4 regions of the Desulfitobacterium dehalogenans ATCC 51507 genome follow, and region 2 is predicted to be linked to each of the others. Evidence: riboswitches for the same ligand, from Rfam matches in the RefSeq annotation. Region 2 holds a riboswitch; each other region holds the start of a gene.
What was found. Region 2 has a riboswitch for cobalamin ahead of DESDE_RS01680 (anaerobic ribonucleoside triphosphate reductase). Riboswitches for the same ligand answer to the same signal wherever they lie in the genome.
Positions count from the first base shown of each region.

Region 1: another riboswitch for cobalamin. It lies ahead of cobT (nicotinate-nucleotide--dimethylbenzimidazole phosphoribosyltransferase); the one in region 2 lies ahead of DESDE_RS01680 (anaerobic ribonucleoside triphosphate reductase).
Region 3: another riboswitch for cobalamin. It lies ahead of DESDE_RS05985 (bifunctional cobalt-precorrin-7 (C(5))-methyltransferase/cobalt-precorrin-6B (C(15))-methyltransferase); the one in region 2 lies ahead of DESDE_RS01680 (anaerobic ribonucleoside triphosphate reductase).
Region 4: another riboswitch for cobalamin. It lies ahead of DESDE_RS13185 (ABC transporter substrate-binding protein); the one in region 2 lies ahead of DESDE_RS01680 (anaerobic ribonucleoside triphosphate reductase).

Region 1 is NC_018017.1:2,767,977-2,771,165, reverse strand. It holds gene cobS (adenosylcobinamide-GDP ribazoletransferase) at 1-175, opposite strand, end outside; gene cobU (bifunctional adenosylcobinamide kinase/adenosylcobinamide-phosphate guanylyltransferase) at 177-791, opposite strand; gene cobT (nicotinate-nucleotide--dimethylbenzimidazole phosphoribosyltransferase) at 810-1,949, opposite strand; cobalamin riboswitch at 2,050-2,227, opposite strand; gene DESDE_RS13345 (ATP-binding protein) at 2,382-3,189, shown strand, end outside.
Region 2 is NC_018017.1:354,717-357,905, forward strand. It holds gene DESDE_RS01680 (anaerobic ribonucleoside triphosphate reductase) at 1-1,871, opposite strand, end outside; cobalamin riboswitch at 2,003-2,187, opposite strand; gene DESDE_RS01685 (sensor histidine kinase) at 2,455-3,189, shown strand, end outside.
Region 3 is NC_018017.1:1,231,780-1,234,968, forward strand. It holds gene DESDE_RS05970 (glycosyltransferase family 8 protein) at 1-475, shown strand, start outside; gene cbiD (cobalt-precorrin-5B (C(1))-methyltransferase CbiD) at 522-1,661, shown strand; cobalamin riboswitch at 1,703-1,881, shown strand; gene DESDE_RS22970 (hypothetical protein) at 1,837-2,043, shown strand; gene DESDE_RS05985 (bifunctional cobalt-precorrin-7 (C(5))-methyltransferase/cobalt-precorrin-6B (C(15))-methyltransferase) at 2,048-3,189, shown strand, end outside.
Region 4 is NC_018017.1:2,735,864-2,739,052, reverse strand. It holds gene DESDE_RS13190 (FecCD family ABC transporter permease) at 1-205, opposite strand, end outside; gene DESDE_RS13185 (ABC transporter substrate-binding protein) at 294-1,265, opposite strand; cobalamin riboswitch at 1,383-1,526, opposite strand; gene DESDE_RS13180 (phasin family protein) at 1,671-1,970, shown strand; gene DESDE_RS13175 (ABC1 kinase family protein) at 1,998-3,189, shown strand, end outside.

The DNA of each region.
Region 1 (3,189 bases), 1.9 Mb from region 2:
GAGGTGGGTAGTGGGGAAGGAGCAGGATGAGGGCCAGCCAGAGTGTTCCCCCCAGAATTAAGCCCACTAAGGGATAATAATGCTGGCTTTGAGTGAACTCCTCCGTGGTCACATTTTCCGGCTGTGGAAGAGGTATTCGTGTGAGAAAGGTCAGGGCGATCCATAATTTGCGCATGCTAGGAATCCTCGCGCCGCAAGGAATCCAATAAAGCCTGGCCGGTGGCTTTGATCTCCGTCGGATAACCGGCAACGACCGAATAGACCTGTTGGGCACCTTGACCGAGGATCTGGTTGGCCCTGCCGGCCAGATCCCGATACACTCTGGAAAGAGGATTATCGGGAACGATACCGTCTCCCACCTCATTGGTGACCATAATCACCTGAGGGGTAATATCCTGGGCTATATGAGCGATGGTGCGGACCTGTTCCAGAATCTCCTGCTCTATCCTATGGAGGGCTCGGGTATACTCCTGCTCAGGCAAATCATCCTCTGCCGGATAGTTGGCAAGAAGAAGATTGGTCAGCCACAGGGTCACACAGTCCACCAAGAGTACCGCCTTGTCCTGGGCATGTCGTTCCAACACCGATGAGAGGGCAAGGGGCTCTTCCACTAAGTCCCAATGGGAAGGACGCTGGTCTTGATGTTTTTTGACACGCAAAGCCATTTCCTCATCGTAGACTTGTGCTGTGGCAATGTAGATTACGGGCAGACCGGGATGGGCTGCCAGGAGCTCGGCAAAGCGGCTTTTACCGCTGCGGGCCCCGCCGGTTATGAGAACAAAATCCGACATAGTTACCTCCAATGATGCTTAGTTTTTACTGCTGACCCCTGCGGATTCAAAAGTAGCCATCTCATTGAGAATGCGGATGGAGGCATCCAGGAGATGGAAGCCGATAGCGGCCCCTGTTCCTTCTCCCAGTCTGAAATCCAGGTGCATGATGGGTTTCAGATCCAGTTCTTTCAAGGCGGTAATATGGCCAATTTCCACGGAAGAATGAGAAGGAATCAGGAAGAAGCGGGCCGTGGGGCAGAGACGTGTAGCAATGAGTGCGGCTGCCGTGGAGATTACTCCATCTAAAAGGATGGGGACACGGGAAAAGGCTGCTTGAAGAATTGCTCCAGCTAGGGCACCGATCTCTAAACCGCCTATTTTGCTGAGAACATCCATCCCATCCTGGGGATCCGGCTGATTGATTTCGATAGAACGGGCGATAACCTCTTGTTTGCGGATGAGTCCCGCATCATCCAGACCTGTTCCCCGTCCGGTAACCTCTTGGGGGGGCAAGCCCGTAATGAGAGAAATAATGGCTGCACTGGGAGTCGTATTGCCAATCCCTACTTCCCCAGTAGCCAGGACATTTACTCCGGAATCAATAGCCTGGCGGGCGATTTTAGCTCCGGTCAGCAGGGAGAGGAGAGCTTCTTTGCGGCTCATGGCGGGTCCCAGAGCCATGTTATGAGTTCCGTTCATGATGCGGTGAACCATGAGCTCAGGCGGGTCCAGAGGAAAAGCCATTCCCACATCGGTGCAGATCACATCAGCGTTGGCATGGCGAGCCAGGACATTGATCCCTGCACCGCCACTTAAAAAGTTATAGAACATCTGCGGGGTTACTTCTTGAGGGAAGGCACTGACACCTTCGGCCACCACACCATGATCTCCGGCCATGACGAGGATGGCCTTTTTTTCTACTTCCGGCCAAGGTTGCCCTTGAATCCCCCCCAATTGCTTGGCAATTGTCTCCAGGACCCCTAAACTGCCCTGAGGTTTGGTCAGGGAATCCAAGCGTGCTTGTACCGCTTCCATAGCCTGTTCGTCAAGACCGCGTATTCCCTGGATAAGATGGTTCAATGCGGCTTCACATTCCTCAAGGGAAGCAGCACCCAGGTTCTCCTGTTTAAAGAAATCATCCCATAGCTTGTCCTGTTCTAATTCGGTTTTACTCATCTTTATTCCTCTCCTTTGTAAAAAAAATAAAGTCCCGCCACTTAATAAGTGGTCGGGACTTTGCCTTCATCGCCGCTGCTTTCCAAATTCACCCATGGAAAGGCTTTATACATTCCTGGCAGGTCTCCTGGCTTGGATTCAAACGCTTTTTACCCCTTCCCGGCGTTGCCGGTGGTTATGGTTTAAGCTCATCCTACACAGTGGTGGGTCCGCACCGGAATCACACCGGTTTCCCTATTCTCCCCCCCGTGGGGGCACCAAAGAATGGTTTAATTTTTAATTAATTATAGAATACCAAAGAAGGAGAGTTTGTCAAGTAGTTGGCTTGTATTAAAAGAGAGATTCCGGTAAGATCAACCCTTTACTTAAGGAATTGAAGGATTTATGATAGTGTCTAGGAGTTGTACTAGAACACATAAGGATGTGCATTGCGTGAATAGGACAAAAATAACTCGATTATCCCTTCTTTTTGATGGAATGGTTGTGTTCCGTGGCTTAATAGGAGACCCAGTGGCGGCTTCTTGCCAGAGTCTGCTTCAGAAAATTGGGAGCAAAGAATTTGATCTTATGGAAATCTATAAAGACTACCATCATTTCTGCTCCTTAGCTACCCAGGTTCATTGGCCGGATTATCTTTGGGAACGTATTCTCCAGGATGACAATGAGCTCACCAGGCAAGCAGCCCAGGGGGGGAAGAATAGGGTATCGACCGGGCTTCGCCAACTGGCAGGGCGGGAGCTGCTGTATTTACGAGAGATCGCTGAACTGACGGCTGAAGAGATCAAGGATGCGGTTAATGCGCGGTGCGAAGAGCAGGAGATGGAAAACCTGGCTCTCTGGCAAGAAGCTCCTTTGCACCCTAAAACCTGGCCCATATGGATAAGTCTTCAGGAGATGAAGATGGGGGATGCTTATCCTACGGAAACCTATGGGCAAGAAGAAAGTTATGCTGAGGGTTATCTCTGGTCTTGGCAAAGAAGGCTGAAGCAAAGTCTGCTTCAAGGGACGGCAGAAGAAATGGTGGAGGCTCTCCTTTCTTATTATCAAACTATGGGTACAGGATTGTTTGGTCAGTGTATAGCTCTCAAATGGAGGGGCGAGACAGAAAGGCTTGAAGGGGTACGCCCCGATCCCATGCGCATAAACAAATTGATTAATCAAGAACGGGAGCAGGGAATCATCCTTCAAAACACTGAATTTTTCCTGAAAGATCTTCCGGCCAATAATGTGATTCTTTACG
Region 2 (3,189 bases):
GAGAGGCCTTCGGCAGGAGTGGCTAAGAGAGAGAAGTTCAGCCCGTATTCCTGCCCGGCTTCATCCATGCGTCGGCGCAGATGCTGGACAATCTCCAGTCCCAATTGGCGGGCTTCTTCCGATTCCCCGTGATGCCGTCCGGTTAAGGCTATAAGGCACTCGGCCAGTCCGATAAAGCCCATGGAAAGGGTTCCGTGCTTCAGCACTTCGCGGATCTCATCATCCCAGCCCAATTGGTCAGAGTCCAGCCAGATCCCCTGCCCCATGAGGAAGGGGAAGTTCTTGACTTTTTTGCGGGCTTGAATCTCAAAGCGTTCCAAGAGCTGGTTGATGACGAGGTCAACTTTCTCATCCAGCATGGTAAAGAATTCAGTGCGGTTTTTGTTGCTTTTTAAGGCGAGACGGGGGAGGTTGATGGTGGTAAAGCTAAGATTCCCCCGGCCAAAGATGGTTTCCCGGGAAGGATCGTAACTATTGCCGATGACCCGGGTGCGGCAGCCCATGTAGGCAATTTCCGTCTCAGGTCTGCCGGGGACATAGTATTGCAGGTTAAAGGGAGCATCGAGGAAGGAGAAGTTAGGGAAGAGTCTTTTGGCACTCACCCGGCAGGCCAGCTGGAATAAATCGTAGTTGGGCTCCCCGGGATTATAATTGATCCCTTCCTTCACTTTGAAGATATGGATAGGGAAAATGGGGGTCTCCCCGTTGCCCAGACCTGCTTCTGTAGCCAGGAGAAGATTTTTGACCACCATACGGCCTTCCGGGGTGGTGTCCATGCCGTAATTGAGGGAGCTGAAGGGAATCTGGGCTCCGGCACGGCTGTGCATGGTGTTGAGATTATGGACCAGGGCTTCCATAGCTTGATAGGTTTTTTTATCCGTCTCGGCGAGAGCCTTTTTAGCGGCAAAGTCCTGGGCCTTCCGAAGGGTAGGCTTGTCCAGTTTAAGGTTAGGAAGGTTTTGGAGCAGAGCTAATTCCTGCTCAAAATAGCCCGGATCAGGGGAAAGGGTGGGCGTATATCCCCCTTGGTTTTCCAGAGTGGAGAACACATCCTTAAGATGGGCTTCCAGCTCTTCCGAATCCATCTCCTGAGGGAATAAAAGCTCGCAGGCTTTGAGCAAGTTTTGTCTGTAAAGTTTAATATAGCTTTTGGCCACACCGGGTGCCATGCCATAATCAAAATTAGGGATGCTTTGGCCGCCGTGCTGGTCGTTCTGGTTGGATTGAATGGCGATGCAAGCCAAAGCGCTGTAGCTTTGGATATCGTTGGGTTCTCTTAAGAAGCCGTGGCCGGTCCCAAAGCCCTCTTTGAAGAGTTTTATAATGTCGATCTGGCAGCAGGTGGTGGTGAGGGTGAGAAAATCCATATCATGGATGTGAATATCTCCCTCTTTGTGGGCTTTAGAGTGTTCTGGCTTTAAGACAAACATCTCATTGAATTGTTTAGCCCCTTCGGAGCCGTAGCGCAGCATGGTGCCCATGGCGGTATCCCCGTCAATATTGGCGTTTTCCCGCTTCATATCGTTGTCTTTGGCTTCTTTAAAGGTGAGATCCTCATAGACTTTCATAAGCCGGGTATCCATTTCCCGGACCCGGGTCCGTTCTGCCCGATAGAGAATGAACTCTTTGGCTGTGCGGGCGTGGCCTTTTTCGATAAGAATCTTTTCTACAGCGTCCTGAATTTCCTCCACGGAAGGAACTCTTTTATGTAGGTTGATCTCGAGGTAGTTGACCACTTCCTCAGCAAGAAGGAGGGAGGATTGATAGTCCTTGCCTCCTGTGGCGCTGGCCGCCTTAAAGATGGCGCTGGCTATTTTCTCAATGTTAAAGGGAACTTCTCGTCCGTCTCGCTTGCGAATCTTAGTAATCAAATAAAATCTACCTCTTTTCTCAATCTAATCTCCTGACATCTGATAAAGAAACAAAAACTTCCCGACAGAGATGTCGAGAAGCTAAAAACAACATGCCATTAGCAGTCCAACATACTCTATACTCCGTAGAGTTGGTGGTATACCCATAGGCAGGTCTTCTGACTTAGGATCATCTATACTTCTTACCTTCCCGAAAACCTTTTCAGTGGTCATGCCAAGAAGCATATCTCCCTTACAGCGGCGGGACCGTGCCGGATTCTAACCGGCTTCCCTTTTCACCTGTGGTCACACAGTCACCTATGAGATTCCTTGATCAATGGATCAGTTTTATTATACATCAAAATCCTATCGAACACCATATATAGATAAAAATTAGTGAAGAGACACTATATATAGTGGGTCTATAACCAAAATCAGAGCCAAGGTTTAATGAAATCATATCCTAAAACCAAGGAGAGTGTCAACGATCTAAATCACAGATGTACCGAAGCAAAAAGTAAAAGACTTGTCATCCGATGATAAATCGATAAAAATAGAGGTATAACTAAGAAGATAGTTAGAGAGTTTACTTAAGGAGATAAAGATGAGCCAACGTTACAGGACCTTCATATCGATTTTGTTTGGATTGATTAGTTTTGTCGGGGTTTTCTTTGCAAGTCGATTTGATTTTAATGGGTTTTCCATTAACATTACATGGAGTTTGATGCTTCCCTTGTTGGTGGCATTAGCCTGGGGGACTAAGTATGGTGTTATTAGTGTTGTAGCCAGCCCTATTATTTTTTATCCGTTTATTCTAGGGAGTTATAACGGTTGGGCATCGCTGATTCCTTCCCTATCTCTTTTGCTTTGGGTTCTTATTCACGGATATGGGAGTGAAAAACGCCAGAAATCAAAGAAGAGAGTCTATAATCTCTACTTTCTACAGTTGATATATGTGCTTATCCGATTTGTGGTTTATATCACTCTATTCCCGATACTTATTCGATTCAATGAAGTGATTACACCGTTTTGGAATCCTCAAGCCTATACGGAAATAGATATGGGGATTATTCTTTTATTCGTAATCAAGGGAATCATTGTCGAATCCATTTTATTAGGCTTTTGCGATGCAGTGCTCCTCCTTCCTTTTGTTCGCAAATTTTTTAACCTCCCCATCTCTAGTGGAGCAAGATATAACACGTATATTTTGTCCGCAATTGTTCTTTTCGGTTTATGTTTTACCTTAGCTGTATTAGGAATTTACAACTATATTTCGGATGAGATCCCCTTTTTTTCATGGAATCTCAATCCCAGTGAAGAAACCCGAGTCACCTTCTTA
Region 3 (3,189 bases), 880 kb from region 2:
TTTCTTCGCGGCGGCCTCCCATGTCAAGGAAATATTGAAAAGGATTAATCATGTCAGGCTTAATATGGCTGAAGACAGCACCTATGTCAATTCGGGGGTTATGATGATGAACTTGTCTCTGCTGCGCCAGGAACAGGATATTCATGAAGTCTATGAATATATTGAGGGATATAAGCATCGCTTATTTCTACCTGACCAAGATGTCCTTAATGGAGTTTATAGTGATAGAACGCTGACTGTGGATGCGAAAATCTATAATCTTAGTGAACGGTATTATGTTCTCTATAACCTGAATCCCAAGTATTGGGATGCGAAGATTGACCTGGATTGGGTCCGCAATAATACCGTGATTATCCATTATTGTGGCCGCAACAAACCCTGGAAGGAAAATTATATGGGGGAATTGGATGTTTTCTATAAAGACTATGCACAAAAGGTTCATGACAAAATGAAGGATTTTGAGACGACGAGGTGAAATGATAGCATTATAGTTGAATACGATAATAGATGGGGCGGCTGATATGAGGAAAGAGATGAAGGACAGGCATTCATGGAAAATGGGCTTTACTACGGGCAGCTGTGCAGCCGGGGCGGCAAAAGCCGCATGCTTCTTACTGAAAGGATTAAATCAAGGAACACAAGTAGATATCCCACTGCCCCAAGGGGAACGGCTTCAATTATCCATACATCGATGGGAAATGGAAAAGGATATAGCTCGTGTAGGTATTATCAAAGATGCAGGGGATGATCCTGATGTCACCCATGGTTTGGAAGTGGTAGCTCAAGTGCGGGTTCTTTCTGAAAAAGGAGAAATCCTCATTCGCGGGGGTCAAGGTATTGGCGTCGTTACCAAAAAAGGACTTCAGATTCCTCCAGGGGAAAGCGCTATTAACCCTGTTCCCCGGTCAATGATTCAGGCAGCGGTACGAGAAGTATTTCCCCAGGAAGAAGTCCTGGTGGTGATTGAGGTGCCTGATGGAGAAGAGCTTGCTTCGAAGACCCTGAATCCTCGTTTGGGAATTAGGGGAGGGCTATCGATTTTAGGCACAACAGGTATAGTTCGGCCTATGTCAGAGGAAGCGTTCAAGAATTCTATTCTGCCTGAGCTGGATCAAGCCGTTGCTTATGGACATAAAGCCATTGTTCTAACTCCTGGCAATTATGGTTTCAGAGCAGCTACGGCGGAACTGAAAGTTCCTGAGGAAGCCATTATTCAGATGGCCAATTTTGTGGGCTTTCTGCTGGAGGAGGCTGCCTATCGCAAGATCGAGAAAGTGCTTCTCTTTGGTCATATTGGTAAATTGATTAAAGTAGCCGGGGGGATTTTCCATACCCATACCCATGTTGCCGATGCCCGGATGGAAATTTTAGTGGCTCATGCCGCACTGAATGGTATTGACCGGAACTTTTTGCAGACCATAGCGGAGTATCCAACGGTTGAAGGTGCTGCTGAAGAAATTCGTACCAAGGGTTGGGGAAATCTTCTGTTTAAATTAGCAGAAAGGGCGAGTTGTCGGGCTCAAGAGCATGTGCATGGGGAAGTGCAGGTGGGAACCGCCTTTACTTTGCTTAACGGTGAGATCATTGCCTGGGATGATCAGGCCAAAGAGATCTGCAAAGAATTTTGGCATTGGCCGCAGATAGAGAAGGAATTTAGGTAAAAGTAGAGAATAACTTAGTAATTCGAATTAAATTGTCACAACAATCGGATAATACTCAAGGTTCCTCTTTTGAGGATGAAAAGGGAAGTCGGTGAAAATCCGGCGCGGTCCCGCCACTGTGAACCACGAGTGCCTCCTTATAGCCCACTGGGATAATCCTGGGAAGGGGGGAGGCATGAAGACTGGAAGTCAGGAGACCTGCCTTGAACATTGCATTACGCCCACGAGCGATGGGTGTGGTGATTATTTCGGAATAACCGAAGGGAAAAACCAAAGAGCCGCTCAGGGCTCTTTTTTATTTCACTATAAATCGCGGCAGAATTGGGCAAAGCCGAAGGCTTGGTTAATTAACGAAATAGTGGTTAAACAAAGGGGAAGGTGATGGGATGATCCAAATATTGGGGATAGGCCCTGGTACAAGAGCATGGGTTTCCCAGGCTGTTGAAGAAATGGTCCATCAGAGCGATGTTTTGGTAGGAGGGCAACGAGCCTTAAAGCTCTTTCCGGATTTCAAGGGAGAGTCATACCGGGTCAGTGGAAATTTAGCTGAAACCTTGGAAACCTTGCAGAGAGTATTACAGCAGGGAAAAAAGGCAAGTGTCCTGGTTTCTGGCGATCCAGGTTTTTATAGTCTGCTTCCTTGGTTGAAAAGGGAGTTCCCGCAAGAAGAAATCCAGGTGTTGCCTGGCCTTAGCTCCATTCAGCTTGCTTTTGCACGAGCAGGGATCCCCTGGCAGGATGCAGAGTTGCTCAGTGTCCACGGCCGTCCGCTGAATTGCTTACCTTTACATCTCAGCCGCCCCTTGGGAGTTCTCACTGGGGGTGAAAACTCACCTCAGAAGATTGCTGAGTATTATCATACCTATGACTTCAATCCGCAGATCTCTCTTGGCAATGCCTTGACTTATCCGGAAGAGCGTTGGTTAAATACAGATGCTCATCAGCTCATGGATTTGGAAGAAGATTTCTCTAATGCGGTGATGATCCTCTACCCTGAAAATCCAGAGGATAAGTCGGCTCAATCCTTGCTTTCATTGCCTAAGAGCTTTGGTATCAAGGATGAGGAGTTTGTTCGTGGCAATGTTCCCATGACTAAGAATGAGATTCGGATTCAAGTTCTGGCTAAGGCAGAGATTACCCCTTCGACCCGGGTCTTGGATGTGGGAGCAGGGACGGGTAGCATAAGCATTGAAGCGGCGCTTTTAGCTCATCGTGGCTGCGTTTATGCCATAGAAGAAAATCCGGAGGCACAGGAGCTTATTCTGAAGAATCAAGAGAAGTTTCGGGTAAGAAATTTGCGACTGGTTCGTGGATCTGCGCCTCAAGCGTTACAGGAAATCCCCCCTATGGATGTCTGTATTATTGGCGGTAGTCATGGGCAGATTCGGGAGATTTTACTTCAAGCTCCCTTGGCGCCTGGGGGAAGGGTTGTATTGACTGCCGTAACTTTAGAGACATTAGCTCATGGTATGGAAGCCTTAAAAAGCTTGCAATATGAGGATGTTGATGTGGTTTCGATCCAAGCTGT
Region 4 (3,189 bases), 1.9 Mb from region 2:
GCAGATTCCAAACGATGGATTCTTGGGCAGGAGTCCAGCTGGGGTCAAAGTTAAAAAAAGGCAGATGGCTTAAAATAATCTTCCAGGTAAGATGAAAGGGCAGGGAGACAGAGCCGGTCATTACACAGATCACAACGGAAAGAAGCAGGAGAAAGGACAGGGCCAAAATCCATGTGATGCCTTTGGGGAAAGTTCTGGAATTCATCTCATGTTGTCCTCCTTAAATTCAAGTCAATAAGTCTCTCCCCATACTGAATACTATATGCCGTATCAAAAATACAAAAGGCTGCGGGTTAGAAAAGATCCGGATAAAGGGCTTTGGCGATCGTCTCCAGGCCGTCAATGATCCGGGGACCGGAGCGGGTAACCATATCACTGTCCAGATCGTAAATACGGTCATGGGCAATAGCATCAATGCCTTGCCAAGCTGGACGGGCTAAGATAGTGGCCTTTACATTATCCATATAGTAAGAGTAGGTGCTCAGGATAACCTGAGGGTTCTTATCAATCACCTGCTCCTCGCTGTATTGTGCCCAGTTTTGGACATCACTGGCGATATTGATTCCCCCCGCTTTGGTGATGAGCTCATTAAGAAAAGTTCCTTCACCGGCGGTAAAAAGGCCCGGATCCACTTCAATCCATACCTTGACCCGGTCGGATTCCTTGATAGTCCCCACTTTATCCGCAATGGCCTGTTCCTTTTCGTTCATTCCTTGGACCACTGTCTGTGCCTGTTTCTGGGTATTGGTGATGTATCCCAGTTTCTCGATGGCTTGATAAGTGCTTTCCAGACTTTGCGGGTTTAAATGAACCACAGGGATACCTAAATTGCGCAGGGAGTTGATAAAGTCTTGGTTATGCATCCCTGTAACAACCAAATCCGGTTTGAGCTGGATGAGCTGTTCCATATTAGGGTTTAAACTATCTGCAAAGACGTATTCCGCTTTCTCCTGGATACCCACCGGGTAATTATCATAGACGGTTAAGCTGATAAGCCTGTCATCCAGGCCCAGAGCACTTAAGATCTCCGTGGAGGGCGGGGCCAGGCAAATAATGCGCAGGGGTTCCTTTTCCAGGGTGGTTGCCACTCCTGTATCGTCTGTGTAAGTTAAAGGGTAACTTGTGGACTGGTTGGTATCTTGTCCAGCCGGTGTTTCGGGAGAAGCCGCACCTTGCTGTGAGGTTGGATTGCAGCCGCTGATCAAAAATAAGGTCACCCCTAGGGTTATGAGCAGGGTGAGCAGTGTCCGTTTTTTTCTATTCATTTGGGTTCTCCTTTCATGTTAGGGTGGCAAGACAAAATAAAAACCTTTTACCGCCAGGATAAAAGGTTTTTGCTGCACTATGTGGACTCTTGCAGCGCCTATTTCCTGTCCTCGAGGAGGGTCGCTGATGATTAGGCAGGTTCCTGACTTGGGAGTGATGACTCACTCGTTTCACAGTGGCGGGACCGTGCCGGAATTGAACCGGCTTCCCTTTTAACTCTATCCAAAAATGGATTGAGAACCTAATCGTACAGTATTGAATTAAGATCATTATAAGGCATTCACCTGACAATGCCAAGATGCACTTAGAGTATGCCTTCATGGCAAATAAAGAATCGTTTTCAGAAATCCCGTGAATACTAATGCAAGGACTCGCATAGAAATCATGACAGGGGGATGTATATTATGCAAGATATAGTAAAGAAAGGTTTATCCTTGGGATTAGGCTTGGCGGTCGTGAGCAAAGAGCAAATCGAGAAGGTCGTGGACGAATTGGTAAAGAAGGGGGAGCTGTCTGCCGGCGAATCCAAGGAATGGATGAATGAGCTGATCCAAAAGGGAGAGGATCAGCAGGATGAAATCTATACCAAGATTAAGGAACAAGTGCAAAAAATCCTGGCAGAACTTAATCTTCCCAGTAAAGCGGACATGGAAAGGCTGGAGAATCGAATCGCTCAATTGGAAAACCAGAAGCCTGGGGAATGAACTTGGGGATAGATTAGGGGTATTAGCATGATTGGAAGAAAAATTCGTCATGTTCATCGGTATAAGGAAGTTGCCACGGTATTGGCCCGTAATGGATTCAGCCTCATCCTGGAAGAGATGGGGCTTATTAATTTTATCTCTTATTCCAGGCGGATGTTGAGGAGAGAAGAAGAGGCGGACTCCCAAACTCTCGGTCAGCGTTTGCGTAAGGCCCTGGAGGAATTAGGGCCTACTTATGTTAAGATTGGGCAGATTGCCAGCACTCGGCCGGATATTATTCCGGATTACCTGATCACTGAACTGGAAAAACTGCAGGATCAGGTTCCCCCCTTTTCCTTTGCCGACGTTCGCCAAATTATTGAAACGGAACTGGGAGCCCTGCCGGAAGATATTTTTCAGCATTTTGAGGAAAAACCGGTGGCGGCTGCCTCTATCGGGCAAGTCCACTATGCTGTTCTCAAAACAGGGGAGAATGTAGCGGTGAAAATCCAGCGCCCTCATATTGCCCGGACCATTGAGACGGATCTGGAAATACTTCTGGACTTGGCTGCTTTGGCGGAAAAGCGCGTGGATTGGGCAGCTCTGTATCATGTAAAGGATATGGTGGAGGAATTCGCTAATTCCTTGCGCAATGAATTGGACTATGAGATTGAAGGAAGCAATGCCGAACGGATGGGGAAGCAATTTCAAGGAGATCCCACGATTCGCATTCCTAAAGTCTATAAAGAGTACTCTAATAAAAAGGTCTTGACTCTGGAATATATTCAAGGGGTAAAACTCAGCCAATTCGAGACTCTTGAAGCGCTGGGTTATGATCGTAAGGTACTAGCGGAAAACCTGATCAAAGCTATGTTTAAACAAATCTTAATCGAGGGTTTTTTTCATGGGGACCCTCATCCGGGAAATATTTTCGTTTTGCCCCAGCAGGTTATTTCCTTGATCGATTTCGGCATGATCGGCAGACTTTCCCCGGATATGAAGGATCATTTCGCTTCCCTGGTCATTGGGATGATGCGGCGGAAGACGGAGGACATGGTGGAGGCCGTGTTTGCTATGGGGATCGTTCCAGAGGATATGGACCCCAAGGCATTGTATCGGGATGTGGATTTATTAAGAGAGAAGTACTTGGATGTTCCTATGAGTGAAGTTGATCTGGGCAATGCCGTCAACGATCTGTTTAAGGTGACCTATAAACACCGGATTATTATTCCCGCCGATC